4 regions of the Streptomyces sp. NPDC005151 genome follow, and region 1 is predicted to be linked to each of the others. Evidence: riboswitches for the same ligand, from Rfam matches in the RefSeq annotation. Region 1 holds a riboswitch; each other region holds the start of a gene.
The links. A riboswitch is a leader RNA that binds a small molecule or an ion and turns the genes downstream of it on or off. The one in region 1 is predicted to bind cyclic di-AMP.
Positions count from the first base shown of each region.

Region 1 (5,904 bases):
GCGGAAGTCGAAGATCGTGTGCAGCCCGAGGCCGCCGAGGAACGCGGCGTCCTCGTCGGTGGCGTGCGCGAGGTGACCGCTGCGGAAGAGCCGTCCGTGCCGCACCCGGCGGCCGTCCAGGGTCGGCAGTCCGCCCACATCGCGGAAGTTGCGCACACCTGCCAGCTCGGGTTCCGTCGACGGGACCTGCGGCACCTGCTGCGTCACGGTGTCTCCTGGAGTGTCTGGCGTCGGCGCGGCTCGCCGGCGAGGTCATTTCCTGCGACGATACGACATTGAATTCTCAGGCCATCATCTCGGCCGTTTCCTGCTGAACACCCCATGGAATTCCCCTCGCACGGGCGTTGCCCGGCCGTCGGCCGGCGGTCGATGATGTGCGGAACTGTGGGAATGCGGGGATGACATGATCGAGACGGGTGACCAGGGTCGGACCTGGCTGCTGACCGGGGCGAGCGGCAGCTACGCGTTGCACCTCACCGGCCGGGACGAACTGCTGCATCTGCACTGGGGGCCGCAGATCTCCCTCGCGGCCGCCGAGGCCCTCGCCGCCGCGCCCGAGCCGCCCTTCCGGGGCTTCGAGTCGCAGCTGGACGGCCGCGAGGAGTACCCGGTCGAGGGCGGCCCCCGCTTCGTTCGGCCCGCTCTCTCCGTACGCACCCCCGAAGTCCGTGGCACCGAATGGGCGTTCGCCGGGGCCGCCGTGGACGGCGATGAACTCCGTATCGCGTTCGCCGACTCCGTGCAGCGGCTCGCGCTCACGCTGCACTACCGGATGCGGGATGACTCCGACGTCATCGAGCGCTGGGCCACCGTCACCCACACCGGTCCGGACGGTCCGCCGCTGGAGCTGCTGCGCGCCGACGCGGCGGCCTGGGCGCTGCCCGCCCGCGACAGCTGGCGGCTGAGCCAGCTGCACGGCCGCTGGGCGGCCGAGACACAGCTCGTACGGTCGGATCTGACGTACGGCGAGAAGGTCCTCTCCAGCAGGCGCGGCCACACCGGACACCAGTTCCTGCCCTGGGTCGCGCTCGACGCGGACGGCGCCGCCACCGAGGAGGAGGGCGAGGTGTACGGCTGCGCGCTCGGCTGGTCCGGCTCGTGGCGGATCGCGGTGCAGCAGCTCCCCGACGGGCTTGTGCAGATCACCGGAGGCGCCGGATACGACGACTCCGGGCTGCTGCGGCTCGCACCGGGGGAGACGTACACCACACCGGTGTTCGCCGGACTGTGGAGCGCCGAAGGGTTCGGCGGGGCGAGCCGGTCCTGGCACGCCTGGCAACTGGCCCATGTCGTCCCGGACGCCGAGAGCCTGCGGCCGGTGCTCTACAACTCCTGGGAGGCGACCGGCTTCGACATCGCGGAGGACCAGCAGCGCGCCCTCGCCGAGCGCGCCGCGGCGATGGGCGTCGAGCTGTTCGTCGTGGACGACGCATGGTTCGGGCAGCGCACCAGCGACCGGGCCGGACTCGGCGACTGGACCCCCAACCCCGAGCGATTCCCCGGCGGGCTGAAGCCGCTCGCCGACGAAGTGCACGGACTCGGCATGCAGTTCGGCATCTGGGTCGAGCCGGAGATGGTGAACGCCGACAGTGATCTGTATCGCGCGCACCCCGACTGGGTGCAGCACTTCCCTGGGCGGACCCGGACCGAATTCCGTCATCAGCTGGTGCTCAATCTGGCCCGGACCGATGTGCAGAACTATCTGTGGGAGCAGCTCGACACGCTGCTCTCCAGCGCCCCGATCGACTATGTGAAATGGGACTTCAACCGCTGCTTCACCGATGCGGGCTGGCCGGGCGAGGACTATCCGCAGAAGCTCTGGATCGCACATGTGGACGCGCTCTACGCGCTGATCGACCGGCTGCGGGCCGCCCACCCCGGCGTCGCCTTCGAGTCCTGCTCGGGCGGCGGTGGCCGGATCGACCTGGAGATCCTCGCCCGTACCGACCAGGTGTGGACCTCCGACAACACCGACCCGCTCGACCGGCTCGCCATCCAGGAGGGCTTCGGGCAGATCCATCCGGCGCGGGTGATGGCCGCCTGGGTCACCGACAGTCCGAATGTCCAGCTCAACAGCAGGGTCAGTTCGCTGCGCTTCCGCTTCGTCAGCGCGATGGCCGGGGTGCTCGGGGTCGGCGGGGATCTCACCGAGTGGAGTGACGAGGAGCTGGCCGAGGCGCGGAGCTGGGTGGATCTCTACAAGGAGATCCGTCCCGCCGTGCAGCACGGCGCGCTGTACCGGCTGCGTGCCCCGCGCGGTGGGCTCAGCGCCGTGCAGTACGTGCACGGCGACGAGGCCGTGGTGCTGATGTGGCTGGAGGCGCAGCGGTACGGGGAGCGGCCGCCGGCCCTGCGGCTGCGCGGGCTCGACCCCGCGGCGACCTACACCGACCTGGACACCGGGGCGGTCCACCACGGTGCCGTGCTGCTGCATCAGGGTCTGCACACCGGGCTGCGGGGGGACCTGGACGCGAAGGTACTGAGGCTCCGACGTGGCGAACGTTCGTGACATGTCCGTATTGCGACTTTTAGTGGAACATGGCCTATTTCTGCGGGAGATGATGCCTTCCTCGTGAGCGGGATCATATCCGTGACGGTGTGTGGTGGCGCCACAGATGGGTATTCCGGACGTCGCGCGGAAAGCCAAGATCCGTAATCCACGGAGGGTGACCGGAATTCCGCGCCGATTTCCCGGCGTGGATTCCCCTGAGTAGTCGATGGCTTGTTTCCGCCGTCCTCGCTCGCCTACGGTCACCCTCAATCCGGACGGACCGCCTAATCCTGCCGCCGCCCGGAATTCGCACCCACTCACGTGTGGCAGGAGCGGGGGAACCAGGTAAGCCGCCGCCCGGAGAGATCCGGCCGGCTCGGGGTGAAGTCGCGAACTGCGACCGGGCATCTCCAGCCCGAACCCGACAGCTCACCTCGTAGGCGCCGGAGAGGAAATTCTTCATGCCCACATCGGGTAAGCACCGCCGTACCAAGTCCAGCACGATCGCCCGTGGCGTCGCCGCCGTCGGCGCCGGTGGGGCCGTCATCGCCCTTCCGCTGCTCGGCGCCACCGGTGCCCACGCCGCGGAGCAGGCCGCGCCCACCGCGCAGTCGGCAGCCACGCACGTCGCCGCCGAGGCCGCGCCGGTCGTGAAGAACAAGGTCGAGACCCGGACGTACTCCGTCGTTGCCGGTGACTACCTGTCGAAGATCGCCGCCGAGCAGCAGGTCAAGGGCGGCTGGCAGCAGCTGTACCAGGACAACCGCGCGGTCGTCGGCGAGAACCCGAGCCTTATCTTCCCGGGCATGAAGCTGACGCTCGGCGGCAAGCCGGCCGACTCCGCCGCGACGACGGACACCACGCAGTCCGCCCCGGCTCCGTCGAAGGCTGCCCCGTCGAAGGCTCCGTCGACCTCCTCGGCCGACAAGTCCGCGTCGCAGTCCAAGGCTTCGGAGTCCGTCAAGACCACCACGTCCTCCGCCTCGGCCGGTCGGAGCAACAGCTCCGGCTACGTCCACCCGGTCCCGGGCAACCACACCACCGCCTACCGTGCCTCCGGCTCCAACTGGTCCAGCGGCAGCCACACGGGTATCGACTTCCCGGTCGCCACCGGCACCAGCGTGAAGGCGATCACCTCCGGCACCGTCGTCACCGCCGGCTGGGGTGGCGCGTACGGCAACCAGGTCGTCATCAAGCACGCCGACGGCCACTACTCGCAGTACGGCCACATGTCCTCGCTCTCCGTCTCGGCGGGCCAGACCGTGACCGCAGGCCAGCAGGTCGGCCTCTCCGGTGCCACCGGCAACGCCACCGGCCCGCACCTGCACTTCGAGGTCCGCACTGGCCCGGCGTACGGGTCGGACATCGACCCGATCGCCTACCTGGCCTCGCACGGGATCCACGTCTGATCCACGGCTGATCCGGTCGGCTCGGTGAAGGGGCGGTGCGCGGCGACGCACCGCCCCTTCACTTACGGCCTCCCCCGCGATAGGGAGTGGGCTCCCGACGCCCTGCGACTCCGCTGGCGGCGTTGTCGTCAGTCGCCGACGCTCCGCGTCGACTCCGTCCTCCGCCTTGCAATCGAAGCCGCATGACGCCGCTCGCTGATCCACTCCCTACCGCGGGGGGCGTTATTCCCCCTTTGCCAAAACCTGACCGGGTGGTCTATCTCACCACCCGTCAACCCCTTATTACGGTCGCGTAGGTCACATTCAGCGGTGCAGGATATGCGCTTGTGGCAGACGATTCGAGAAACAATCAACGTGGCGTCATCAACCGGCAGGGCGCCATCGGGTCGTACGCAGCGATTGGCGACAGCTTCACCGAGGGAGTCGGAGACCCCGGCCCGGACGGAACCTTCGTCGGCTGGGCGGACCGTTTCGCGGTACTTCTCGCGGACCAGCTCCCGGACACCGATGCGGCGACGAGCTCCGAGGGCTCCGCACACGGAAATTTCCGGTACGCCAATCTCGCCGTACGCGGACGCCTCCTCGACCAGATCGTCGAGGAGCAGGTACCGCGCGCCAAGGAGCTCGCACCCGATCTGGTGAGCTTCTGCGCGGGCGGCAACGACATCATCCGGCCCGGCACCGACCCCGACGACGTGGCCGAGCGCTTCGAGCGCGCGGTCGCCGAGCTCACCGACTCGGTCGGCACCGTCCTGGTGACGACCGGCTTCGACACCCGCGGCGTTCCCGTCCTGCGCCATCTGCGCGGCAAGATCGCCACGTACACCGCCCATGTGCGCTCCATCGCCGATCGCTACGACTGCCCGGTCCTCGACCTGTGGTCGCTGAAGTCCGTGCAGGACCGGCGCGCCTGGGACGACGACCGGCTCCACCTGTCGCCCGAGGGACACACCCGGGTCGCGCTGCGCGCCGCCCAGGTCCTCGGCCTCGATGTACCGGCCGACCCCGACCAGGAATGGCCCCCGCAGGCACAGCGCGGCACGCTGGAGGTCCGGCGCGACGACATCCACTGGGCGCGTGAGTACCTGGTTTCGTGGATAGGGCGGCGGCTGCGCGGCGAGTCCTCCGGCGACCACGTCGAGGCGAAGCGGCCGGACCTCCTGCCGCTTTAGACCGACCGGCAAATGGAGGGCGGCGTCGCGGGGCTGGGCACGCACATCTGCCGCGTTGTCGTCAATCACCATGGCTCCGCCATGCCTCAATCCTCCGCCTTGCAGCTGCACGCACCCAGCCCCGCTCCTTCTCCCACCCCCCCATTTGCCGGTCGGTCTTAGAGGAGCCCTCTCTGGCCCCATCTGCCGGACGGGCCGGTTCCCTTTCTGCCTCTCGGGGGCTTCAGGCCTGTCCGGCGACGGGGGACACCGGCAGGAACCGGCGTCCCGAGGGCGCCGGTATGCCCGGGCGCCGGGCCGGTATGCGCTCCAGGACGCCACCCGCGAAGACGTCGTACAACGGCAGTGTCTCCAGATGCACATAGCCGATGTGGCAGTCGCAGACGGCGACCGGACAGGCCCGCGGACCGAGCGCACGCCGGTAGCTGCCGTCGTACAGGTTGCCCAGCTCGGCCGGGACGAAGTGGCAGCGGCGCACCGTGCCGTCGCCGTCCACCGAGATGACGGACTCGCCGGTCCGGCACGGCATGCCTGCCGAGCGGTGCGGGTGACGGCTGTACGGGAAGAGGGGGTCGAGGGCCGTCCAGCGGTCCGCCTCCTCGTCCGTGTAGCTCTGCCCCTCAGCGGCATTGACCCAGAGATAGACCTCCTTGGTGGCGGTGTAGCCGTCGATGATCGCCCGCACTTCCCGCATCTCCACCGCGTAGTCGAAGGAGTAGTGCAGCCGACTGGTGTACGAGCGTGCGCCGCAGCCCAGCCCGATCATGCCGTCCGTCTGGCACGCGTAGTCGGCGGGGCCCTGCTGCGGGGTGTCGGCGCGGCGGAACATCCG
Region 1 covers NZ_JBSFYR010000096.1:4,983-10,886, forward strand. The annotation lists gene ACWD6R_RS33425 (tyrosine-protein phosphatase) at 1-207, opposite strand, end outside; gene ACWD6R_RS33430 (alpha-galactosidase) at 404-2,509, shown strand; cyclic di-AMP (ydaO/yuaA leader) riboswitch at 2,792-2,949, shown strand; gene ACWD6R_RS33435 (M23 family metallopeptidase) at 2,953-3,900, shown strand; gene ACWD6R_RS33440 (SGNH/GDSL hydrolase family protein) at 4,227-5,072, shown strand; gene ACWD6R_RS33445 (STM4012 family radical SAM protein) at 5,296-5,904, opposite strand, start outside.

Region 2 (5,904 bases), on a different contig from region 1:
TCGTGCCGATCCCGCCGAACGGCCCAGGCGAAGTACTGGTGGCCGTACGGGGTGGGTCGGAGGCCTACACCGCATGGTCGGCGACGTCGATCGACAGGGACGCACGCGTCGTTGTCGTCGACTCGGTCTCGGCACGGGGCGTGATCGTCGAACGCCTGCCGTCCTGAACCGCGAACCGACGCCGGGGATCGACGCCGGGGGACAGTGACGAGCGGCGCCGCACCGGGACATCACGTCGAGAAAGGCGTACGGCAGGAGTCCGCTCATGTTGTTCTGGCACGTTCCCGCCCCCAACGAGGCGATGCTCATCTCCGGATCGAAATCGAAACGGCAGACCCAGGACACCCAGTTCCGGATCGTCACCGGTCACGGCAGCTTCGTCATACCGGTGAAGCAGAAGGCGCGCATGCTCTCCCTGGCGCTGCGCGAGGCGGAGATCACCGAGGACTGCGTCACCCAGCAGGGCATCCGTCTCAACGTCCGCGCCGTCGCCGTCTTCAAGGTCGGTGACGATGCCGTCTCCATCGCCAACGCCGCCCGCCGCTTCCTGTCCGAACAGGACCAGATGGAGGAGCTCGCCGGCCGGATTTTCGCCGGACACCTGCGTTCCATCGTCGGCGGACTGACCGTCGAGCAGATCATCCGGGAGCGGAACCGGGTCTCCCAGGAGGTCATCGCGGGCAGCCACGGCGAGATGGAGAAGCTCGGCATCGTCGTGGACGCCCTCCAGATCCAGGAGATCGAGGACTCCACCGGCTACATCAACAACCTCGCCGCCCCGCACGCGGCCGCCGTCGCCAGCCAGGCCCGGATCGCCCAGGCCAGAGCGGACCAGGAGGCGTCCGAGCGGGAGCAGCAGGCCGCGGCGCTCAAGGCCGAGTACGAACGGGACACCGCGATCAAGCGGGCCGGTTTCCTCGCCGAGACCGAGCAGTACAACGCCCGCGCCGCCCAGGCCGGACCGCTCGCCCAGGCCAGGGCCTCGCACGAGGTCGTCGAGGAGCAGACCGCACTGGCCGAGCGGCAGGCGGCGCTGGCCGCGCAACGGCTGGAGGCGGAGGTCAGGCGTCCGGCGGACGCCGAGGCGTACCGGCAGCGCACGCTTGCCGAGGCCGCCCGCGACCAGGCGAAGTTCCAGGCCGACGGCAGTGCGTACGCCGAACGGGCCGTCGCCCAGGCGCAGGCCGACGCCAACACCGCGCGTGCCGCCTCGCTCCGGGACGGCAATCAGGAGCTGATCGCGGCCAACCGGATCGTGGAGAACCTGCCGGCCCTGGCCGACGCGGCCGCCCGCGGGATGTCGGGGGCCGACCTCACCGTGCTCAACGGCACCAACGGTGTCAATGAGATGGCGGCGGGCGTGGTCAGCCAGGGGATGGCGATCCTCCACGCACTCCAGCGCGGTGCGAGCACGGCGAAGCCGGCGGTCGACGCGAAGCGGGCCCCGCACATCACCGACTCGAACTGAGCCGGGCTGCTTCTCCGCCCCGGAGGCCTCCGGGGCGGGGGATTCCGCCACGGGGGATTCCGCTGCGGGGGTGGCGACAGCCTCGTCCATCGCTGCCCGTGCGGCTGCGGAAACCTTTCGCTGATGCATCAGAACCCCATGAATCCCGCGGTGAACCCGCTGATCAGCCCCGTACCGCATGGTTGACCGCGTTGGCCGCGTTGGCCGACGCGCTGTCCGGCAGACCGATGATCACGTCATTGACCCCGCACTCATCACCGCACCGATCGTCGGGCAAGGCGATGGCGCGTGCCCAGCGGTGTTCTCACACGGGCAGCCCGCCGGTCCGGAGGGTGCAGCAGAAACCCTGCGGCAGAAGGCACTTCGCCGGCAACTGCTTCTCGAATTCGGTGCCTTGGGCCAGTGGCGGGAGCGGATGGGTGCAGGCGGATCAGTAAATGGTCAACTGTCCGCCCCGGATGGCGTAGAGTTGTGTTTACCGACGCGGGGTGGAGCAGCTCGGTAGCTCGCTGGGCTCATAACCCAGAGGTCGCAGGTTCAAATCCTGTCCCCGCTACTGAAGAATCAGGCCCGGCATGCATAGAGCGTGCCGGGCCTGATTCGTGTTTTCCGTCCCCCCTTCGGCCGATGCGGAGTCGCCGCGCGACGCCGCTCCGGCAAGCCTGGGGGAGTGGGGTGCGGCACCGTCCGCAGCCAGGCGCGTACCGGGCAGGAGGCCGTGGGGCGTATCGGGCAGGAGACCGCAGGAGCCGCTGCGCGTACCGGGCAGGAGACCACAGGTGGGGATGGCGGAGAAGCCGCTCGGGGTGCGGGGCGGAGGCGGCAGCCCTTCCCGGCGGTTCGTCCGCGCGCTGCCGGCGCTGCTGATCGCCGCCGGGCTCGTGTTCGACATCCTCACCCCGCCGCCGTTCACCGCCGTGCCGCTGTTCGTGGCGGCCCCGCTGGTCGCCGCACCGTTCTTCTCACGGGCGGGCACCGTCCGTATCGGCGTCGCCTCGCTGCTCTCGATCCTCGTCCTGCGGAGCGAGAGCGGCACGGTGCTGCAGGTCGTGCCGTCCCTCGAGGTCATCACCGTGCTCACCGCCTCGGTCCTCGCCCTCTTCATCAACGGAGTCGTAGGGCGCGGCAATGAGCAGCTGGCTTCGGCGCGGGTCATCGCGGAGACCGCCATGCGGGCCGTGCTGCCGGAGCCGGACGACTGGATCGGCGGGCTGCAGGTCGCCGCGCGGTACGAGGCGGCACAGGCGGACGAGTTCGTCGGCGGCGACCTGTTCGCCGTGGTGGACACCCCGCACGGCGTGCGGCTGGTGGTCGGGGACGTGCGGGGCAAGGGGCTCGACGCGGTCGAGGCGGTGGCGGTGATCATCGGCGCGTTCCGGGAGGTCGCCGAGCACGAGGCTTCGCTGGAGGGCGTGGCGCAGCGGCTGGAGCGGGCGCTGGCCCGGGAGGGGGAGCGACGCGGCGGGATCGATCCGGTCGAGGGGTTCGTCACCGCCGTACTCGCCGAGATCCCGCACGGTGCGGCCGAGGTGCGGATCGTCAACCGCGGCCACCCCGAGCCGCTGCTGCTCCACCCCGACGGGGGGGTGGAGGTGCTGGTTCCGAGCGTGCCCGCGCTGCCGCTCGGCATGGGTCTGGGGGCGTGGCCGGACCTGGCCGACGCCTGGAGTCTGGCCGCCGGGACCACGCTGCTCGTCTACACCGACGGTCTCTCCGAGGCGCGCGACAAGCATGGGGTGTTCTACGACCCGGCGGCCCGGCTGCGTGGGCGGATTTTCCCCGGGCCCGAGGAGCTGCTGTCCGCGCTGACCGATGACGTACGGCTGCACACGGGCGGCAAGTCCACCGACGACCTGGCGCTGGTCGCGGTCGTACGGCCCGCGGAGGGGCAGCCGGAGCGCCGCAGGACCGTGAAGATCGTGGGGCGCGGGCAGGAATGAGGCGTGGCCGCGGTGAGCACACGAGGACGATGCCACCGTGCGTAATCGAAGAGTGCCGCTCTGCATAACGTTTGACGCAACGTCAGAAAGACGGTAGTGGCTGAGCCCGGGTCAACTCGCCCGATTCCACCCGGTTGTGTCCCGTAAAGTCCAGGCCAAGGCCGTGAACGATCAGTGGGAACGGCTTGGAATCAGGCCCGTGTGTCTATTAACGTTCGATAACGCAGCGCGGTCGTCCCAGCCGTCGTCAGTGGCGGCACCGTGCGCGAGCGCCGAATTCCGCAAGGGAACCGGGGAACCACCTACATGGGGTGAATCGGACACCTGTGTCTCGTGAGAGGCAGAGGGATCCGTAGGAGACCTTCCTGCTCCGAACCCGTCAGCTAACCCGGTAGGCGAGAAGGAAGGAAAGGAGTGCGCCTCCGTGGCGTCCAACAAGCCTGCCCCCGAAGCCCCTTCCCGGTTCGGCTCCGACTTCACCACTGAGTACGGATCCGGGACGGACACCGAGTTCGGCACCGGGTTCACCACCGAGTCCGGGACCGAAGGCTTCGGAGAGACCGACCGGGCCTGGGAGGAATGGAACCCCACCGAGGAGTCCGTCCGCCCCGTACGCGGCAGGCACCGCGTCGCCAAGCAGCGCAACGGGCTCGCCCGTAGCTCCACGGTTCTCGGCGTCGGCGTCATCGCGGCCGTCGGCGCGGGCGGTATGGCCACCGCGCAGAGCAAGCCGCCGGTCTCCATCTCCCTTCCCGATTCCGTCGCGGACAAGCTCCCCGACGCCAACTCCCTCCCCGGCGTGGGCGCGCTGTTCTCCGAGGGGTCCGCCACCGACCAGGCCCAGGCCCAGGCCAAGACCGCCGCCGCACCGCTGACCAGCGCGGGCATCACCACCGCCGAGGCCGAGCAGGGCGCCACCGACGCCGGCGAGGCGCTCCGCGCCCGTATCCTCCAGCAGGCCGAGCAGCAGCAGAACGCCGCCGACGCGGAGGCCAAGGCGGCCGAGGAGAAGGCCGCCGCGGAGAAGGCGGCAGCCGAGGCGAAGCAGAAGCAGGACATCGCCGAGGCCAAGGCCGAGGCCGAGAAGAAGAAGGCGGAGGAAGAGGCGAAGGCGAAGGCCGAGGCCGAGCGGCTCGCCAAACTGGCCGCCAGTTACGCCATCCCCACTTCCTCGTACACGGTCACCTCGACCTTCGGCCAAGCCGGTTCGATGTGGTCCTCCGGCTACCACACCGGTCTCGACTTCGCGGCGCCGACCGGCACCCCGATCAAGGCCATCCACACCGGCACCATCAAGTCGGCGGGCTGGTCCGGCTCCTACGGCTACCGCACGGTCCTGGAGCTCGAGGACGGTACGGAGCTGTGGTTCTGTCACCAGTCGTCGATCGACGTCAGCGCCGGCCAGAAGGTCACCACCGGTGAGACCATCGGCCGCGTCGGCGCCACCGGAAATGTGACGGGTCCCCACCTCCACCTGGAGGTCCACACCCCGAGCGGCACGGGCATCGACCCGATGACCTGGCTGCGCGACAAGGGCCTCACGGTCTGACCCGATGAACGCGGGCCGGTCCCACCGGCCCGCCACCGATCCCCGGCAGTCCTGACGCTCACCCCCCGACGTCAGGGCTGCCGGTCCGTTTGTCCACGAGTGCCCCCTTGGGGAAGAGGCAGCGGCTGGGCGGTGCGACGGGGCAAAGCTTGCCGGGAGGGGCACTAGCGGAGCGGGGCGCTGCCGCGCCCGTGGGGCGGCTGGTGATACGGCTGCCCAGGGGGCGACAGGTACGGGTTGTGGCCGCCGTACGGCTGGTACTGCTGCGGAACCGGCGCCGGGGCCGTGTAGTGCGGGCGCAGACGGCCCGTCGCCTGTGCCGCGTACGCCAGGGCGGGGGCGGCCACCTCCCGGCGCTGCCAGAGATGGTGCAGCAGTTCCAGTTCACGTGCGGTGAAGTCCGGTTCCGCCGCCCCGCGGCCGGCCCTGCGGCGCAGGAATGCCAGGGACGTGGCGAACGACTCGTACTCGGCGACCGCCCGCGCCGCAGCCTTGCCGCGCGCCCTGGCCTGCGCCTTGGCGTGGCTCCGTATCTGCGGCGCGATCCGGCTGTGAGCGCCGTGGGCGGGGCCGTAGGCAGGGGCGTACCCGTAGCCCGGGGCTCCGTACCCCGCTTGCGCGTGCTGCCGGCGCGCCAGGTCCCGGGCCAGGCCGCGGGCCCGCATCGAGGAGAGCGCGAGCGGCTCGGCAGGGGTCAGCCAGCCGGCGGCCGCGTACGCGGGCAGCTCGGTCGCCAGGGTGCGCAGCTCCTGCTGGCGGGACCAGATCGCCAGCCAGGTGACCAGTCCGAAGACCGGGACCATGAACACCCCGTACACGACATAGAAGCCGTACGGGCCGAACGTCCCCGAGCCGTTCCACAGGGCGTGCGTGCCCATGGCGAGGATCAGTCCGAGCATCGGCAGCGCGATGCGGCGGATGCGGTTGCGGTGTGCGCTCAGCGCCGC
Region 2 covers NZ_JBSFYR010000017.1:87,272-93,175, forward strand. The annotation lists gene ACWD6R_RS12765 (hypothetical protein) at 1-167, shown strand, start outside; gene ACWD6R_RS12770 (SPFH domain-containing protein) at 266-1,468, shown strand; tRNA gene ACWD6R_RS12775 (tRNA-Met) at 1,951-2,024, shown strand; gene ACWD6R_RS12780 (PP2C family protein-serine/threonine phosphatase) at 2,254-3,408, shown strand; cyclic di-AMP (ydaO/yuaA leader) riboswitch at 3,669-3,821, shown strand; gene ACWD6R_RS12785 (M23 family metallopeptidase) at 3,833-4,957, shown strand; gene ACWD6R_RS12790 (PrsW family intramembrane metalloprotease) at 5,122-5,904, opposite strand, start outside.
Region 2: another riboswitch for cyclic di-AMP. It lies ahead of ACWD6R_RS12785 (M23 family metallopeptidase); the one in region 1 lies ahead of ACWD6R_RS33435 (M23 family metallopeptidase).

Region 3 (5,904 bases), on a different contig from region 1:
CGGCTGTTCGACGCAGGCGGACCCGGTAGCCCGGCCTTACGATGCAGGAGGGGAACCGGAAGCCTCAGAGCGCCGGGACGGGACCCGCAGGGTCCGCGGTCTCGCGCCTGATCACGGAGGCACGTCACATGGCACCTGACCAGATCCCAGGCATCGATCTCACCGCGGCTCCCAGCGGGGCGGGATGTGCGGACTGCCTGGCGGGCGACGGACCGGGATGGTGGATGCACCTGCGCCGCTGCGCCGCGTGCGGACACATCGGCTGCTGCGACTCCTCCCCCTCGCAGCACGGTACGAAGCACGCACGCGAGGCAGGACATCCGTTCCTGGCCAGCTTCGAGCCGGGGGAGAACTGGCTCTGGAACATCGAGACCGAGGAATATTACGAGGGATTGGAGCTGCTCCCGCCCACCTCGCACCCGGTCGCCCAGCCGACTCCGGGTCCCCAGGGCAAGGTCCCCGCGGACTGGGAGCGGCAGCTGCACTGAAGCCGCGCTCCTCATCCACCGGCAGACGTACGGGTCCTCAGGCACGGATCGGTCATCCCGCCGGGACAGGCGAGTCGGTCGATGTCCCAGCCGGCGCGCCCCGCTCCGGCCTGATAGGCGCTTTCGTAGAAGGCGAGTACGGCCGCACGGGGATCGCTCTCGGTGCGGGCCGCGTCGTACGGCAGCACCGCCAGGTGGCTGCCGCCACGATCCACCCATTGCGCCGACACCGGAGTGAGCGGTTCCTCCGCCAGCCGCGCCGGTTCGGGAGCGGTGTACGAGTAGAACGCGGGCGCGGCGAACTTGTCGTCACCGAACCAGAAACCGAAGCTGATCACTTCCCGGGAGTAGGCCTCCCGCGTCACCGGGTCGATCTGCCGGGGCTGGTCGATCTGACGCTCCGAAAAGCGGGTGTGAGCGATGTCGAAGGTGTGCCAGAAATGGTGCACGGGGCTGACTTTCCCCGAAAACCGCGCCGCGAATTCCTCCAGGACCAGCGCCACTTGACTGAGGACCTGCCAATACCGGTTGGCCAGTTCGGGATCGTATGCCGCGTGCTCGGTGTCCTCGGCGAACGGCCGGTCGGTGTCGGGCAGATCGAATGGCTTGGGCACGTTGATATCCACCTCGATGCCCAGCGTGTCCAGGGCGGCCATGACCTTCTTGTGGAAGGACGCCACAGACTGGCCCGAAAGCGGGAACGAGACCGACACGCCGTCCAGTCTTGTGATGACGAGTCGATGGCCGACGAAGTCGAAGTCCACCGTGAAAATCGGGTTGCCGTCGATCTGCCCCATGGGGCGGGTGGTGATACCGCGGCCAGTGAGGTGAAACGGAACGTTCCACCAGTGATTGCGCCGGACACTGGCCGCGAGACGGATCTTTCCGACGACCTGCGCGAAGCGGTGGAGCGTCTCTTTGGTGTCACGCCACTCGGCGAGCGGCATGGGCGGGAACAGCTCCATCGCCATCACTTCTCTCGTGCTGCCGGACGGTCCCGGCGGGCGGGCAGGGCGTTCTTCCGCACCATCATGGCCACGCCGAAGGTGTACGGCACCTCGTGCGGCCGCCGTGGTGTCGTTCGCGTGAACCGGCACGGCCTGGCCGGTGGGCGGCCACTCGTGCGCCGCAGTCGGCGCAGACGCGTGACGCGCGGCTGCTCCCGGTCGTCTCCCCGGGGACGCCCTTCCCGACGAGTCGGAGGCCGGTGTCTGTCCGCCGACGTCAAAATCTCCTAAATGTCGCAATTTTGACGATGAAGGGAAGCCGCTCGCCGTTCTGGTGAATGCGCAACCCGCACGGGCCGAGGCCTTGCGTGCCGGGCAAATCGCCCTTTTCGGGCTGAGTGGTGAGAGTCACCTTCCGGGCCCGCGGTCGCAGCGACGTGCCGCCCGGTTCCCTTCTGCGCCAAGAAAGTTGACTTCGCGGACCGGGGTGGAATGCGAAAATTTCCGCGACTCGATCTTGTAAATGAATTGTGATCGAAAAATGGGGGCTTGTTCAGGTCGGAGTTTCTCGCCTACGGTCACCGTCAATCCGGATGGAACGCCGAATCCTGCCGCCGTCCGGGAACCCGACCACTCACGTACGGCAGGAGCGGGGGACCCACGTAAGCCGCCGATCCGGTATCCGGAACGGCTAGGGGTGAAGTCGTATTCCCATACGGCCAGGCAACTCCAGCCTCAACCCGACAGCTCACCTCGTAGGCGACGGAGAGGAATGCGCCATGCCCGCACAGGTTAACCACCGTCGTCGTAAGTCCATTTCGCTGACTCGCGGATTCATCGCCGTGAGCACAGGCGGAGCCGCTCTCGCGCTTCCGATGATCGGGGCAACCGTTGCCTCGGCAGCGCCGGCGCAGCCTGTCACCGCCGTCGCCGTCTCCAAGACGGTGGCGCCCGCTGCCGCCCCCGCCAAGCCGGCTGCCGTGCGGGCAGCCACGCCCTCCATCTATTCCGTGATATCCGGTGACACCCTTTACAAGATCGCCCTGAGTCATTCCGTGAGTGGCGGTTGGCAGCAGCTGTACAAGGACAATCGAGCGGTCATCGGAGCCGACCCCGGCGTAATTCACGCGGGCCAGAAGCTCACCATCGGCGCCAAGGCCGCGCCCGCGGCAGTCGAGTCCACGACGGCCGCGAGCACCGCCGCTGCTGTCACCGCGAAGCCCGCGACGTACACGAACGACCTCGACGGCTGGATCAAGGAGTCGCTGGCCGTCATGGCCCAGCACGGCATCCCCGGCAGCTACGACGGCATCCACCGCAACATCATGCGCGAGTCCTCGGGCAACCCCCGGGCCATCAACAACTGGGACTCGAACGCCGCCGCGGGCACGCCGTCCAAGGGTCTCCTGCAGGTCATCGACCCCACGTTCCGGGCCTACCACGTGCCCGGTACGTCGATGGACCCTTACGACCCGGTCGCCAACATCACGGCCGCGTGCAACTACGCCGCCGCCAAGTACGGCTCGATCGACAACGTGTTCGGGGCCTACTGAGGCCCGGTTGCATTGATTCAGGTATGACGGGTGGCGAAGGTCCGATGGGGCTCGCCACCCGTTCCCGTCGGTGTCGCGCACGGGAGACGATTCAGAAGTCGATCCGCATGACGGCCCGCCTGAGTGTGGGCCTGCCGACTCGACGAACCCTGCGTCGGCGAAAACGTCACGGCTGCCGACATGGAGCTCGCCCCAGGGGATGCGGGCACCCGGCCGAGCGAGGAAGGCCACCGGGGTCGGCCCGCCTGACGCACGACGTTGCGTATCCGGGGTGCCTCGATCGGGCGCATGTTACCCACCGGTATATAGTGACTTAACGCGCGAACGGCAGTAGAACCAGTTTCACTCTTTAGAGAGTGAGGCGTGTCACATGAGTGACTCTACCATGCACAATGCAGGCCCCAAGGACGTTTCGCGTCGAAGATTCATCACAGGAACTGGTTCTATTTTAGGAGCCGTGGCCCTCGCGGGTCACACCACTCCGGCCCAGGCCGGGGTCGGATCCGCAGCCGCTCCGATCGACTCCGGGGCCCATGTTCCGGCCCTGGTGATCGGCACCGGATACGGCGGCTCCGTCGCCGCACTGCGTCTCGCCCAAGCGGGCGTCGACGTGCACATGATCGAAATGGGTATGGCCTGGGACACCCCCGGCCCCGATGGCAGGATCTTCGCCAACACGACCTCCCCGGACAGCCGGTCGTACTGGCTCCGCACCAGGACCAAGCAGCCCCTCAGCAACTTCCTCGGCTTCCCCATCGACAAGAACATCACCCGCAGCACAGGGATCCTCGACGCCGAGGAGTTCAGCGGGATCACCGTCTACCAGGGCCGCGGCGTCGGTGGCGGCTCGCTGGTCAACGGTGGGATGGCGGTCACCCCCAAGCGCGAGAACTTCGGAGCCGTGCTCCCGTCGGTGGACGCCGACGAGATGTACGGCATCTACTACCCGCGCGCCAATGCCGGGCTCGGGGCCGGCATTGGCGATCCGGCCTGGTTCGACACCGCCGCGTGCTACCAGTACGCCCGGGTCGGCCGCAAACAGGCCGAGCGCGCCGGCTTCCCGTTCGTCTTCGTGCCCACCGTGTACGACTGGGACTACATGAAGCAGGAAGAGGCCGGAACCGTCCCCAGGTCGGCGCTGGCCGGTGAGATCCTCTACGGCAACAACTATGGCAAGAAGTCGCTGCAGAAGACGTACATCGACCGGATCAGGGCCACCGGCAGGGTCGCCATCGCGCCGCTCCACAAGGTCACTTCGGTCGCCCCGGCGGCAGGTGGCGGCTACACGGTCGTCATCGACCAGATCGACACCGGCGGCGCCACCACGGCCACCAAGACGGTGACCGCGGACCGGGTGTTCTTCGCGGCCGGCAGCGTGGGCACCAGCAAGTTGCTGGTCAAGCTGAAAGCCACCGGCGCGCTCCCCGGCCTGAACAACGAGATCGGCAAAGGGTGGGGCGACAACGGCAACGTCATGTGCGGCCGGGCCAACCACCTGTGGGACCCGACCGGCAGCCTTCAGGCGTCCATTCCCACGGGCGGCATCGACAACTGGGCCGCCGGTGGCGCGTTCGCCGAGGTCGCGCCGCTGCCCACCGGGATCGAGACGTACGCCTCGTTCTACCTGTCCATCACCAAGAACCCGAACCGGGCCGAGTTCTCGTGGAACGCCGCGACGGGCACGGTCGACCTGAACTGGCAGACCGCCTGGAAGCAGCCGTCCATCGACGCCGCCAGGACGATCTTCGACAGGATCAACCAGAAGGAGGGGACGATCTACCGGACCGATCTCTTCGGCACCTACAAGATCTGGGGCGACCACCTCACGTACCACCCGCTCGGCGGCGCGGTGCTGAACCGGGCGACCGACAACTACGGCCGCCTGCACGGTTACTCGGGCCTGTACGTCATCGACGGCTCGCTGATCCCCGGCAACACCAGCGTCAATCCGTTCGTCACCATCACCGCGCTTGCCGAACGGAACATCGAGAAGATCATCGCCACCGACCTGTGACACTCAACGGCCGGGCAGCGCGCACACGGTGTCGAGGCCCAGCACATGGTTGAGCCGGCCGAACGCCAGCCATGATCCGATGCTCATGCTCAGCTCCACGATCTCCAGCTGGCTGTAGTGCGCGGTCATCCGGGACCAGAACGCGTCGTCGAGGTTGTGGTGATCCAGGGCGTACCGCTCGGCGTATTCGGCGGCCAACCGGGTCCGGTCGTCGAACACGCCGGTGGTACGCCACTGGGTCACCGCGTCGGCGAATTCCTCCTCGACCTTCACGCCGTCCCGTTCGGTCCGCCAGTCGAGGCAGAAGGCGCACCCGTTGATCTGGGCGATCCGCAACCGCGCGGCTTCGAACTCGCGCAGTCCCAGGGTCGTGTGGGCGTACACCGACAGCGAGAAGTTCGATGCGGCGATCCCGATCCCGGGCACCATCTCGCCCCACACGTACTCGATCGCGTCCTTGCCCTCGGGGATGTCGATGTTCATGGCTGTCTCCTTCCGAGCCTGCCGACTGCGGGGCGCAGCGGGACGTCGAGCGCGTCGTAGAGTCCTGGTTCCGCGTCCACGAGCCAGTCGATGGCGCTCACGAGCCGGCCGACCGCGGTGGCGTTCCCGCCCGCGGACCTGTTCTCGCCCTCGTCGGTGGCCTCGACCGTGACCTCGATGCGCGGGCGGCCCTCGATGATCACTCGATGTGCGCCGTCCCCGTCGGGCGGCGTCGGCCAGTCCGGTGCGCAGGAGGGGTGGATGCGCGTGATGTGCTCGATGACGATGCGGGGTTCGCCCCCGACGATGCCCTGCACTTCGAACCGCACGGCGCCCTGGGTGCCGGCCTCGAACGTGCCCATCGTCCTGGTGCTCACCGTGGCGTTGAGCGGGCGCCGGTCCAACGTCTCGCGAATGTC
Region 3 covers NZ_JBSFYR010000004.1:103,902-109,805, reverse strand. The annotation lists gene ACWD6R_RS04320 (UBP-type zinc finger domain-containing protein) at 129-488, shown strand; gene ACWD6R_RS04315 (DUF5996 family protein) at 500-1,453, opposite strand; cyclic di-AMP (ydaO/yuaA leader) riboswitch at 2,025-2,212, shown strand; gene ACWD6R_RS04310 (transglycosylase SLT domain-containing protein) at 2,215-2,988, shown strand; gene ACWD6R_RS04305 (GMC oxidoreductase) at 3,359-5,002, shown strand; gene ACWD6R_RS04300 (carboxymuconolactone decarboxylase family protein) at 5,006-5,485, opposite strand; gene ACWD6R_RS04295 (NAD(P)H-dependent amine dehydrogenase family protein) at 5,482-5,904, opposite strand, start outside.
Region 3: another riboswitch for cyclic di-AMP. It lies ahead of ACWD6R_RS04310 (transglycosylase SLT domain-containing protein); the one in region 1 lies ahead of ACWD6R_RS33435 (M23 family metallopeptidase).

Region 4 (5,904 bases), on a different contig from region 1:
GGCCGGTGCGGTCCACGCCCTGGCCGAGCCGGACGATCTCCATCCGCCGGTCGAGCTCGGTGAGCTCACCCGTGGCGGCATCGGCGTCGGCGACGAGCAGTCGGATGGAGTTGGTACCGCAGTCGATGGCGGCCACGCGCGTCATGAGTACTCCTGTGTCTTCAAGCCCTCCGGCGCCGGTCCAAGCCCCTCCGACGCCGATTCGAGCCCCTCCCGGCGGTCGAGGGGCGGGGTGCCCGGGGGCGGCGCCCCCGGGCACGGTCAGCCTTCGTCCGCCTCGTCGGCCGGCCGGAAGGCGAAGTGGCCGCCTTCTCTCTCGGCGACCGTCCAGCCCTCCTTCTCGTCCGGCGGCCCGCACGGCGTCACGCAGGCCCCCTTGCGCCACCACTCCGGCAGCATCGCAATCGCCTCGTCGCCCAGCGGGTTCACGCCCGGCCCCGCCGCCAGCGAGTGCCCCACCAGCACGTGCAGGCACTTCACCCGGTCCGGCATGCCGCCCGCACTGGGAAAGCCCTCCAGCACCTCGATCGCGTCGCGCCGGGCGATGTAGTCCTCGTGCGCGGCACGGTATGCAGCCGCCAGCTCCGGGTCCGTGGCCAGACGCTCCGTCATCTCCTTCATGACGCCGTTCGCCTCCAGCGTGCCGATCGCGGAAGCCGCGCGCGGGCACGTCAGGTAGTACGTCGTCGGGAACGGCGTACCGTCCTCCAGCCGCGGGGACGTCTCGACCACGTCCGGGTTGCCGCACGGGCAGCGGTGCGCGATCGCGCGCAGCCCGCGCGGCGGGCGGCCGAGCTGCTGCTGGAACGCGGCGATGTCCGCCTCGGTGGGTGTGGTGGACTCGGTCTGGGGAGGGGGCGTTTCCATGCCTGCCTTGGATCTACTCGGATGCGTGAACTACGGCTCCGCACAGTGCTGCGGAGACGAGGTGAACAAGGAAATGAGAAGTCAGTTGCGGTCGGCGCTGTCCACGCCGTCCCACAGGTTGGAGTGCCACGGCCGGTCGGTCTCCTTCGCCGCTGCGCTGCGTTCCTTCGCCGCGTCGGGGTCGATCACCGTGTAGCTGGTCTCCCCGGGACGCACGTAGTGCAGGTGTTCCCGGGCCAGCCGCCGGATGTACGCGTCGTCCTGGAGGCGCGCCTTCTCGTCACGCAGCTCCTCGGTGTGCTTCTCGGCCTCCTGCGCCAGCCGCTCCTGGTCGGCGATCTCGTCGCGCTGCGACACGTACTGCCGCATCGGGTACGCGAGCGCCACCACCAGGGAGCAGACGACCAGGGCGAGGAACGCGGCCCGGCCGGTGAGCCGGGAGCGGCGGTCCTGGCGGCGGTTCTGGGACCGATAGACGCGGGCGGCGGTCTGCTCACCGAGCAGTCGCAGCCGGGTCGCGGTGGAGAACCGGTCCCGGTCCTTCGCGGCCATGTCTCCGCCTCCCCACTACGCACGTCCGTCCCCGCACACGGTACGGGACCGAGTGCGGGGACGGACGGAGGCCGGGGCCTTTGCCCGGTACCGGGCCTGCGATCAGCCCTTGCTGTGCTGATCAGTTCGCAGAGCGCTGTGCTGATCAGTTCGCAGAGCGCTGTGCTGATCAGTTCGCAGAGCGCTGTGCTGATCAGTTCGCAGAGCGAAACCGCGGGAACGCGGAGCGGCCCGCGTACACCGCCGCGTCGTCGAGGATCTCCTCGATGCGCAGCAGCTGGTTGTACTTGGCGACGCGGTCCGAGCGGGCCGGGGCGCCGGTCTTGATCTGGCCGCAGTTCACCGCGACGGCGAGGTCGGCAATGGTGACGTCCTCGGTCTCGCCGGAGCGGTGGGACATCATGCACTTGAAGCCGTTGCGCTGGGCCAGCTCGACGGCGTCCAGGGTCTCGGTCAGCGAACCGATCTGGTTGACCTTGACGAGCAGGGCGTTGGCGGAGCCCTCCTCGATGCCGCGGGCCAGGCGCTCCGGGTTGGTGACGAACAGGTCGTCGCCGACGATCTGCACCTTGGCGCCGAGCTTCTGGGTGATGACGTTCCAGCCGGCCCAGTCGTCCTCGTACAGCGGGTCCTCGATGGAGACCAGCGGGTACGCGGAGACGAGCTCCTCGTAGTACTCGGTCATCTCGGCGGCCGAGCGGGACTTGCCCTCGAACTCGTACTTGCCGTCCTTGTAGAACTCCGAGGCGGCGACGTCGAGCGCGAGCGCGATGTCCTTGCCCGGGGCGTAACCGGCTTCCTTGATGGCCTCGAGGATGAGGTCCAGGGCAGCGCGGTTCGACTCCAGGTTCGGCGCGAAGCCGCCCTCGTCGCCGAGACCGGTCGACAGGCCCTTGGTCTTCAGGACCTTCTTCAGCGTGTGGTAGACCTCGGCGCCCCAGCGCAGGGCCTCGGAGAAGGACTCCGCGCCGATCGGGGCGATCATGAACTCCTGGATGTCCACGTTGGAGTCGGCGTGCGACCCACCGTTGAGGATGTTCATCATCGGGACGGGCAGCAGGTGCGCGTTCGGGCCACCGAGGTAGCGGAACAGCGGCAGGTCCGAGGCCTCGGACGCGGCGTGCGCGACGGCCAGCGAGACGCCGAGGATGGCGTTGGCGCCGAGCGAGCCCTTGTTCTCGGTGGCGTCCAGGTCGAACATGGCCTGGTCGATCAGCCGCTGCTCGGTGGCGTCGTAGCCGACGAGCTCCGGGCCGATCTGCTCGATCACGGCGAGGACGGCCTTCTCGACGCCCTTGCCCTGGTAGCGGTTGGGGTCACCGTCGCGAAGCTCAATGGCCTCGAACGCACCGGTGGAGGCGCCGGACGGAACAGCAGCACGGCCCGTGCTGCCGTCGTCGAGGCCAACCTCGACCTCGACCGTGGGGTTTCCGCGGGAGTCGAGGATTTCCCGGGCTACGACGACGTCGATGGACGGCACGAGGCATCTCCTTCTGGGATATGACGCTGGTTGTGCAGGATCGCTTTGGCCTTGCGACAAGAGCCTATCCGGCTGGGCCGTCTCGGTCCGCCGACTGCCCGCCTCCTGGGACGAAAAAGGACCCAAGGACACTCATAGCAGGGCAAAGGTCCAGATTTCTACTGGACGGTAACGACAACAGTTGAACAGTGGATGCGGAAACCCCGACCCGGCGCGTACGGGGGAATCCGCGCCGGATCGGGGTGCTCGGGGAGGAGAGAGCCCGTATCTACGGAGAGCCCGTGTGCACGAGCGCCCGTCCTACTTCGTCAGGTGGAGCTGCTGACCCGGGTAGATCAGGTCGGCGTCCTTGACGATGTCCTTGTTCAGCTTGAAGAGCTGCTGCCAGCCGCCCTTCACCTTGTGCTGCGCGGCGATCTTGCTGAGCGAGTCGCCGGACTTCACCTCGTACTCGCCGTCACCCTTGGCGACCTTCTCGCCGGTCGGCGTGGTGACGGTCTTCTTGGGGGCGGTGCCGCGGTCCGCGCGGGAGGCGGCGGGGGCCTCGGTGCGCTCGGCCGGCTTCGGCGCGGCCTGCTTCGGCACGGCCTGCTTCGACTCCTGCGCCGGGGCGCTCTGCTGCGCGGTGGAGCCGTTGTCGACGCCCGGGTCGACACCGTCGTTGGTGAGGCGACCGGCGCCGGCACAGCCCCAGGCACCCGGGCCCTGCATGTCGAGGAGCTTCTCGGCGGTGGCGATCTGCTGAGCCTTGGTGGCGAGGTCTGCACGCGGGGCGTACTGCGTACCACCGGCGGCGGCCCAGCTGGACTGCGAGAACTGCAGGCCGCCGTAGTAGCCGTTGCCGGTGTTGATGGACCAGTTGCCACCGGACTCGCACTGGGCGACGGCGTCCCACGTGGCGACGGAGGCGGCGGAGGCACCGGTCGCACCGATCAGGGGAGCGGCGATGGCGGCACCGGTGACACCGGCGAGCGTGGCGACACGGACGACCTTGGACGGGCGACGGTGCTTGCCCTTGCTGTTCAGCAGCATGGAACTTCTCCTCACCGACGCCTACGAGGTGAGCTGTCGGGTTCGGGCCAAGTGAGTTGCCCGGTCGCATGTCCTAGCACGCGACTTCACCCCGAGCCGGTCCTGACGGTCTTTCGACCATCGGGCCCGGCGGCTTACCTGGGTCCCCCGCTCCTGCCTACGGCGCTTTACGCGTCTGTTCCCTTCGACCGACGGCAGGATTCGGCGTGACGGTCGACGGGGCCCGCGGTGCGAGCGGTTCCGACCGTAAACGTATGCAACCTCGACATTCAAAGATGGGCATAACGGACAATCAGTCCTTACCTGCATCTGACTGCGCAGCGTTTTCGCAGGTGAGGGGCGATGCGGACAGACCCGACAGACGCGACACGCCAGTTGACGCAAAGAGACCCATGTCTCACTTACGCATAAGCGGACATAGGTCCCTGAACTACCCCGGTTTTTGGGGTGCTTTTAGCTGTTTATCGGACTGCTCTCACTTCGACTTCACGCCGAGACCGAGGCTCTGGCCAGGCAGGATGAGGCCCGGGTCGCTGCCGACCGCACCCTTGTTCGCCTCATAGAGAGCGGGCCATCCACCGGGAACCTTCTGTACGTCAGCAATCGCCCAGAGGTTGTCGCCCGGCCGGACGGTGTAATCGCCGTCGGCTGCCGCCGCGCGCGTGTCGCGCCCCTCACTGTTACCGCGGGAAGCATGCCGGCCCGAGTCCCGGTCGCCGCCCCTGTCCGTGTCCTGGCTCACCTCGGGGGCCGGCGCGCCGCGGTGCTTGCCGCCCGCCTCACTGTCGGACGAGCCGGATTTCTGGGGCGAGTCGGATGAATCGGACTTCTTGGATGGCGATGTGGCTGACGGCTCTGCCGACGGCTTGTGCGACGCCTTGCCCGAAGGCGTGGCGGACGCCTTGCCCGAAGGCGTGGCGGACGCCTTGGCGGACGGTGCCTCGGACGCGTCCCCGCTCTCCGCCGGTTCGGCCGACGGCACGATTCCCGGGTCGACCCCCGGCAACACCCCGTCCTCCGTGAGCCCGGAGATGGCCACACAGCTGGGCCACGCCTTCGGCCCCTGGTCTTCCAGGACCTTCTCGGCGACCGTTATCTGCTGCGAGCGGCTGGCGAGGTCGGCGCGCGGGGCGTACGCCTCACCGCCGTACGACTTCCAGGCGTCCTGCGAGAACTGAAGACCGCCATAGAAGCCGTTGCCGAGGTCGGCGCTCCACATGCCGCCGCTCTCGCACTCTGCGACCCGGTCCCAGGTCGTGGCGTCGGCGGCGTGCGCACCGGCCGCGCCGAGCAGGGGGATGGCGATGGCCGAACCGGTCACGCCTGCGGCGACGACGATCGCGGGTGCCTGGCGAGGGCGACGGTGCCTGCCGTTCGCGGAGCCCATGGGGTTGCCTTCCGTGTGACTGACGAGTGACTGGTGAGTCGAACGGTGAACGTAGCGGCACTCGAACGCTTGTCACAAGTCGATGCAGCGCAGATCACGTGAAAGTCACAGAGTTGACAGAGTGTCACCCTCATCGGAGTGCCGGCCGGGACCGAACTCCACCGGAAGCGTGCGCAGTCCACGCATGATGAGTCCGCCACGCCATCGCAAATCGGTAGGTTCCACCGCAAGCCGCAGGTCCGGGAGGCGCCTCAACAGCGTGGCCAGGGCAGCCTGTCCCTCCAGTCGGGCAAGCGGTGCTCCCAGGCAGTAATGGATGCCGTGCCCGTATCCGAGGTGCTGATTGTCACGCCGCGCGAGGTCCAGCGTGTCCGGGTTCGCAAACCGTTCCGGGTCCCGGTCTGCGGCGGCGAGCACCACCAGTACGGGGTCACCCGCCGCGATCCGCTGCCCGCCGAGGGTCAGCGGCTCGGTGGCGAACCGCCAGGTCGCCAGCTCCACCGGACCGTCGTACCGCAGCAGTTCCTCGATACCGGTCTCCAGCAGCCCTGTCTCCCCCGCGTCGAGCGAGCGCTGCAGCCGCTCC
Region 4 covers NZ_JBSFYR010000019.1:77,421-83,324, reverse strand. The annotation lists gene ACWD6R_RS13685 (Ppx/GppA phosphatase family protein) at 1-145, opposite strand, end outside; gene ACWD6R_RS13680 (DUF501 domain-containing protein) at 262-867, opposite strand; gene ACWD6R_RS13675 (FtsB family cell division protein) at 949-1,419, opposite strand; gene eno (phosphopyruvate hydratase) at 1,613-2,899, opposite strand; gene ACWD6R_RS13665 (transglycosylase family protein) at 3,200-3,931, opposite strand; cyclic di-AMP (ydaO/yuaA leader) riboswitch at 3,935-4,106, opposite strand; gene ACWD6R_RS13660 (transglycosylase family protein) at 4,407-5,318, opposite strand; gene ACWD6R_RS13655 (cytochrome P450 family protein) at 5,424-5,904, opposite strand, start outside.
Region 4: another riboswitch for cyclic di-AMP. It lies ahead of ACWD6R_RS13665 (transglycosylase family protein); the one in region 1 lies ahead of ACWD6R_RS33435 (M23 family metallopeptidase).